Linked DNA regions of Acidisarcina polymorpha. The protein of the gene in region 2 interacts with the protein of the main gene of each other region in a pairwise test. Links are inferred from orthologs where the notes say so. Each region holds a gene or a part of one and is shown on either strand. Other genes may lie near its edges. The genes, in order: ACPOL_RS01975 and secA.

Region 1 (3,188 bases), 370 kb from region 2 along the record:
AAGCTTTTGGTGTACGCGTCGAAGTCTTCTCGATCGGCTTTGGCAAGCGGCTATTCGGATTCCGGCGCGGCGACACCGACTACCGCATCAGCCTGGTTCCGCTAGGCGGCTATGTCAAGATGTCAGGCGAGACTGCCGGCGATGGAGTTCCGACTTCAACTTCCGGGGATGCTGCCGCCACCGCGCCTGATCCCGGCGATTTCTCGGCGCATCCACGTTGGCAGCGCATCCTGATCGGCTTGTCTGGTCCATTCTCGAATTTCGTACTGGCCTTTCTGCTGATGACTGGCTTGTACATGATGCACAACGAAGTGCCTACATTCTATTCGCAGGCCGTGGTTGTTGAGATGGTCGCTCCGAACTCACCGGCGTCTAAGGCCGGAATACTGCCCGGCGATCGCATCGTTCGCTTCGATGCCGAGCAGAATCCCACCTGGGAGCAGCTGGACATTCGCGCCGGACTGGACGCGAACACCACGGTTCCAGTGGCAGTCGAGCGCGATGGGAAGGTCATCCAGACCAGCATTACCGTCCAGAATACGGGAACGAGCGACGAGTTCGATTCGAAGACGCTCGGGTTGCTGCCGCAAGTGCAGGGGCATCCGCTGAAGGTGCAAGCGGTTGAGCCTTCCATGCCGGCAGCCAAGGCAGGGCTCAAAGCCGATGACGTGATTGCCTCGGTGGATGGGCATCGGTTTACGTATGTCGGGTCGATGCTTGCTTATCTTCAACAGACCGCCGGCAGGTCAGTCGACCTCTTGATCCAAAGGGGAAGTGAGACCTTGCATATCCCGGTGCAGCCGGCGCTTGCCGACGACGGTACCGGACACAACACCTACCGGCTGGGATTTTTGCCCGCGCCTCCGCCTTACACCGTCGAACAACTTTCGCTGCCCGAAGCAGCGCGGCGCTCCGCCAAGACCAATTTGCAGTATTCGGGGTTGATCGTAGAGGTGCTGCACAAGCTCTTTACCCGGCGCTCGGCAGTCCAGAACCTCAGCGGGCCGATCGGAATCGCGCGTCAGACGGGCGAGGCCATTTCCATGCCCGGCTGGCAGCCGATTATCGGCCTGATGGCCTTGATCAGCCTCAACCTTGGCATCTTCAATTTGCTGCCGATCCCGATCCTGGATGGCGGCATGATTGTTCTGCTCTTGATTGAGGGCATCCTGCGGCGCGATCTCAACCAGGAATTTAAAGAGCGCGTCTACCAGGTTGCCTTTGTCGTGCTGATTCTTTTTGCTGCATTTGTCATGTTCAACGATGTCACCAAGTTGCCTATCTTCTCGAAGCTGAAGCCTTAAGGTCTTTATGCCCGGCGCCCTGTGGCGCCCGGGCATGAATCTTCTTTCTGCACAAAATTCTCCGTCCCGAGTTCAACATGACCGATGGAACTGCGCCTTTCCGCACTACTGTCCGCGTCCGTTATGCGGAGACTGACCAGATGGGGGTCGTTTATTACGCCAATTACCTGGTCTGGTTTGAAATTGGCCGGGTCGAATTTCTTCGCCAGCTCGGCTTCGACTACAAGCAAATGGAGGTTGCGGACGACTGCATGCTCCCGGTGGTCGAGGCGATCTGTCGATACAAGGCCCCCGCTCAATATGACGACCTCATCGTCATCGAAACCAGAGTGACGGCGATGCGGACCTCGATGCTTAAATTTTCCTACGAAGTCTATCGCGCGGAGACGATTGACGGAACTCCAGTCGCGGGGAAACTGCTGGCCTCCGGCGAAACCTCGCACGTCATTGTCGGGTACGGCATGCAGAAGACGGTCTTGCCGGAGAAGTACGCGAGCGTGATTCGGGCGACGCTGGGTCCGTTAGTCGACGAAGAGAATCTTCCCACCATCCCAGGAGTGGATTGAAGATTCATCCGTGAGATGTTTCGACTGGTACTGAAGTGATCCTCCCTCACGACCGCAGGTGTCCATACTGATGCTAACGATCTGGGCTAAGTGGTCATCCTCGCCGAGGTAAATGGAACCCTAAGTCGGTAGTACTTCTAGCCCTTACCTGGGTAACTCTAATGGAAACGTAGGTAATTGCTAAGTTACTTTAAGGTTAATGGCTGGGCATCAGAATACCTCAGGATCAGCCTTAGATCCGATAGACTTTGCTGGAAGGTAACAGGGAGAAGGTTACATTTGGGTGCCGCTACCCTGCGGGTAGCGGCACTCTACGTCTTCCAATTGGGACTCCGGCGCCCCGTAGGATCCAATACTCAATGGACTAACTTTACGATCGAACCGCCTAGGTCTCAAGGCGCTGAAAGTATGTAGTTAGATGAGTAAGTCAACCCTACTGGGAATAGTTCGCGTAAAGATAAATACATTCTTCTCTATGCAGAGACTTTTGCATTGCCTATAAGAGACGCAAGAGAAACGGACTTGGCCTCTTATCAAGTTTAGGGGCCTATCTTTCTCCTTAGCGAGCGCGAGTTGCGTCCCGGGAACGAAATGAGGAGTTTCGAATGCAATACAGATCCATGCACCTCGTCGGTATGGAAACCCGAGCTCAGCTCGAAGCGATCGATAAGGTCGGCAATGGGGTGGTGGTTGCCTTTGATGACGGTCAGACTGCTTTTTTTTCTGCCGCTCTGCTCCATTCCATGTTGTCGCAGGCCAAGCCTATCAAGAAGTGCAGCGAGGACTAGCCGGGAGCCGCAGCCAGTTAGTTCTTGTGCTCTTGCGCGTGGTTCCTCAATCTTGACTTCTTGTCCTGAACCGCTTTAGCTCAGCCTGGGCATTTAGGCAACTTACGGCCATAGGCTGCCAGAACAAGCTCCTGTGAGCAGGAGTGAGGGGTGGATAAGAACGTCGACAGTCCTAAAGGCCCGAAGCCATCCGTGGCAGGTAAGCTACCACTGCTTTACCGAGCCTTCGAGACTCGCGGGAGAATAGAGCGGAGCCGAGGCGCTGCTCCTGCGAGAGGCTTTCGGAGACTCCGAGTTTGCCATCGCATGAACCATCTGCAACAGCGGTCCGAGACCCGTTCCTTTCCGGTAAAACGCGTCAGCAGCGACACCGTCCGGAAGGGCGTCATCGAAATAGGAGCCGCCGCTCATGGCGATGACCTGAATGGATGGAAACCGGCGTCGAATCACCGAAAGGAGTTCAGGTCCCGGGATGTCGGGCATGTTCAAGTCGGAGATCAAAATTCCTGGCACTGCCGAATGGATCTCAG
Region 2 (3,930 bases):
AAATGTAGGAGCGCTGGCGGATGAGATTGCGCGTTTGAGTAAAGAGAATGCAGATTTACGTGCCGAGTTGAAGAAGTGGGCGGCAGAGGGCTCCGGGAATATCAGTTTTGATGAAATGCGGAAACTCTTAGCTGCTAAGGGACTCCTGGACTTTCTAGAGCGCTCTCGTTTGCAGCTAGGCCTTAATGGAATGACGGCATCGACCGGTGAGCAGCAACGAAATTGCCCTGAATTGTGTATTCTGGGGCTAATCACGACAGTCGCCATAGGCCACCCGCAACGTTACTCGCTAACGGAGCAGGACGCGGTTTTCTGAATCGGCTAGAGGTTGAGAAGTTAAAATCCCTGTCTTAGCTCTAAGGTCCGTCTTTCTACGCTTCCGCCCCATGGCACTTCTTGTATTTCTTTCCCGATCCGCAAGGGCAGAGATCGTTCCTCCCGACCTTTTCCCCGGTCCGGCGCTGGGCTACTTCGGAGCCGTTGCCGTTGGTTCCGGCCATTCTTGCCTGGTCGAGTTCGCGCTTCTTTTTGCGTTGGAACTCGGCCTCGATCTGGTCAATGGTGGTCGACGGCTGGCGAGTGGGGATCGGCACTGGAGAGGAAACAGCCGACCGGGCTGGCTGGACTGGCTGTGCGCCTACCGGTCTCTCGGCCACAGCGACTGCACCGCCCTGCGGCTCGAGCGCCGGACGGGAAGCAGAACTCGCAGCCGGCGCGGGTACGTTGATGACCGGGCGGGGACGGTTGCCAATCTGCACCGGCTGGCCGTCGGGTCCGATGATCTGCATCAGGAAGAGGAAGCGTACAGTGTCTTCCTGGAAGCGGTTCATCATCGATTCGAACATATCGAACGACTCGCGCTTGTAGGCGACGAGCGGATCCTGCTGGGCGTAGCCGCGAAGTCCGATGCCTTCCTTCAGGTGGTCCATCGACAACAGATGGTCTTTCCACAGACCATCGAGGACGCTCAGCATGATCATACGTTCGTGATAGCGCATCGCCGGCTCACCAATGATCTGTTCCTTGGCGGCATAGTGTTCCTTCAGTTTCTCGAAGAGCGTCTCGCCGAGTTCATGGCGATTCATCTGGGCGATGTCGATCTCTTCGGCTTCGAGATTGAGGCCAAACTGCGTAGCGAGCCGCTCCTTGATGCCGTTGAGGTTCCACTGATCGGGATGAAGTTTCTCCGGAGCGAACTCGTCGAGCATAATGCTGAGCAGGTTCGCAACGTAATCTTCGACGATGAGTTCCTTCTGATCGAGCCCTTTAAGCAGCGAGTTGCGCAGACCATAAACCGCTTCGCGCTGCTTGTTCATAACGTCGTCATACTCAAGAAGGTGCTTGCGAGACTCGAAGTTCTGGGCCTCGACTGCCTTTTGCGCGGCCTCAATGCGGCTGGAGATCATCTTCGACTCGATGGGTACGCCTTCTTCCATCCCAAGCCGTTGGAGCAGGGTTGAGACCCACTCCTTGGCGAAGATGCGCATTAGGTCGTCTTCGAGCGAGAGATAGAAACGAGACGAGCCGGGATCGCCTTGCCGGCCGGCACGGCCGCGAAGCTGGTTATCTATCCGGCGGCTCTCGTGTCGTTCGGTGCCGAGGATGTGCAAGCCGCCGGCTTCAATCACAGCGTCGTGATCTTTGGCAGAAGCAGCGGCGTGGATGGCGTAAGTTTTATCCCAATTCTCTTGGGTGGTTTCAAACTCCTGGCCCTCGTAGTAGAAGCGGAACATGCCGCTTGCCGCGGTCGGGTTGATTGCTCCTTCAGCAACGCTGATGGCGCGGGCAAGTCCTTTCTTGACCAGGTCGCGTTTAGCGACAAATTCAGCGTTGCCGCCGAGCAGAATATCGGTACCTCGGCCGGCCATATTGGTGGCGATGGTGACCTTCCCGTGCTGTCCCGCCTGGGCGACGATTTCTGCTTCCCGCTCGTGGAACTTTGCATTGAGCACGACGTGCTTCACCCCTTTGCGCTGCAGGATGCTTGAGAGCAGCTCGGATTTTTCAATCGAAGTCGTCCCGACGAGCACCGGCTGCTTGGCTTCGTGTAATTTCTCGATCTCATCGGCGACCGCGAAGTACTTTTCCTTGGCTGTCCGGAAGACGACGTCGGGGTTTTCGAGACGGCGCATCGGCTTGTTGGTCGGAATGACGACGATATCGAGCTTGTAGATCTTGTCGAACTCGGTGGCCTCCGTTTCGGCGGTGCCGGTCATGCCAGCCAGCTTTTTATACAGCCTGAAATAGTTTTGAAAGGTAATGGTGGCGAGCGTCTGGTCTTCCTTACGGATGGAGACCCCCTCCTTCGCCTCGACTGCCTGATGGAGGCCATCGGACCAGCGGCGACCGGCCATCAAACGCCCGGTGAATTCGTCGACGATGATGACTTCGCCGTCTTTGACAACGTATTGGACGTCACGCCGGTAGAGCGAGTGGGCCTTAATCGCTGTCTCGACATGATGCTTGAGGCTCCAGTTCTCGACGTCGGCGATGTTGCCGATGCCGAGCAGCCGCTCCACTTTCTCCCAGCCCTCATCGCTGACCGTAATGGAGCGGTGTTTTTCATCGACAACGTAGTCGCCGGTCAATATCTTGGTTTCGCCCTGCTCGATCTCTTCGCCGAGTTCCAGCTCGGGAATGATTTTGTTCACCCGCACGTAGTTGTCAGTGGTTTGATCGGTGGGACCGCTGATAATGAGCGGAGTGCGGGCCTCGTCAATAAGGATGGAGTCGACTTCGTCGACGATCGCGTAGTAATGGCCGCGCTGTACGCAGTCAGAGATATCGAACTTCATGTTGTCGCGAAGGTAGTCGAAGCCGAACTCGTTGTTGGTCCCGTAGGTGATGTCGGAAGCATAAGCGGCGCGGCGCTGGCTGTCGTCCAGGTCGTGGACGATGACACCGACGGTGAGGCCTAGGAACTCGTAGATCTTGCCCATCCACTCGGCGTCGCGCTTTGCCAGGTAGTCATTGACCGTCACGACGTGAACGCCGTGTCCGGCCAGAGCGTTCAAATAGCAGGAGAGCGTGGCGACCAGGGTCTTGCCTTCACCGGTCCGCATTTCGGCGATCTTGCCCTGGTGAAGCACCATGCCGCCGATCAATTGCACGTCGAAGTGACGCATGTTGAGGATGCGTCGTCCAGCCTCGCGAACTACTGCGAAGGCCTCCGGCAGGAGCTCGTCAAGCGCGGCCTTCTCCCCGGCGACAATATCTTCCTCATCGGTCAGCCCTTCAACTTTCGCCCGGATGCGGTTCTTGAACTCCTGAGTCTTGGCGCGAAGCTCTTCATCAGAGAGCCTTTGCAACTCCGGCTCGAGAGCGCGGATGGTCTCGACCATAGGCAGCAGTCGCTTGACCACCCGATCATTATTGGTGCCGAAGACTTTCGTCAGTACATTTCCGATCACTGTGATACTTCCTTGGGCCGTGTTTCGGCTGGGAGTTTGCCTGCGGCGCGAAGGCCGGCGAGACGCAACCTTCTCTTAGTTTATTCGAGTCTGGGAGGGAAGTGCGATGGGATGTGGCGAACGCGGCGGGAAATGCGATTATTTCATGAGAAGCACAGATGGCGTTAGGCACTGCAAATCAGCTTTGGGGGGGCCTTTTCTGAAGGAAAAGGGGCCGCCGAGGTCGGTTCTTCACATTCCAACAACAATACTTCTGCTCTAACTCTGCTTCTCGATGTTATCGAGGCGGGCATCATGCTGTCCGAGGGTCCGATAGAACTGCTCGAATTCGCGATGCATTTCACTGCGGAGGTTGGCGAGGTCGCCGCGCACATCCTTAATTTCGGTGCGCACGTCCCTGATTTCGTTACGCACATCCCTCATTTCACTGCGCACGTCCCCAAGTTCACTGCGTACATCCTGAATTTCGTTACCTACGACCTTAATTTCTTCGCGAACGTCCTTGAAGTTGTTCTCGAGA

The links.
Region 1: the proteins of secA (region 2) and ACPOL_RS01975 interact in binary tests that used the Escherichia coli proteins (3 or more experiments, as listed by UniProt). The link is inferred for Acidisarcina polymorpha from one-to-one orthologs.

Annotation. Positions count from the first base shown.
Region 1 is NZ_CP030840.1:443,821-447,008, reverse strand. What follows is about bases 257-3,125. They hold ACPOL_RS01975 (acyl-CoA thioesterase), read left to right. Parts: upstream 257-1,381; coding sequence 1,382-1,870; downstream 1,871-3,125. Other genes in these bases: ACPOL_RS01965 (response regulator), read right to left, coding at 2,863-3,125; ACPOL_RS01970 (hypothetical protein), read left to right, coding at 2,476-2,658; rseP (RIP metalloprotease RseP), read left to right, coding at 257-1,304. Outside these bases: more of rseP, read left to right, coding at 1-256; more of ACPOL_RS01965, read right to left, coding at 3,126-3,188.
Region 2 is NZ_CP030840.1:72,383-76,312, reverse strand. What follows is about bases 172-3,782. They hold secA (preprotein translocase subunit SecA), read right to left. Parts: upstream 3,411-3,782; coding sequence 372-3,410; downstream 172-371. Other genes in these bases: ACPOL_RS00370 (hypothetical protein), read right to left, coding at 3,669-3,782; ACPOL_RS00380 (DUF4062 domain-containing protein), read left to right, coding at 172-316. In the rest of the region: more of ACPOL_RS00380, read left to right, coding at 1-171; more of ACPOL_RS00370, read right to left, coding at 3,783-3,930. UniProt on the Escherichia coli protein: Required for protein export, interacts with the SecYEG preprotein conducting channel.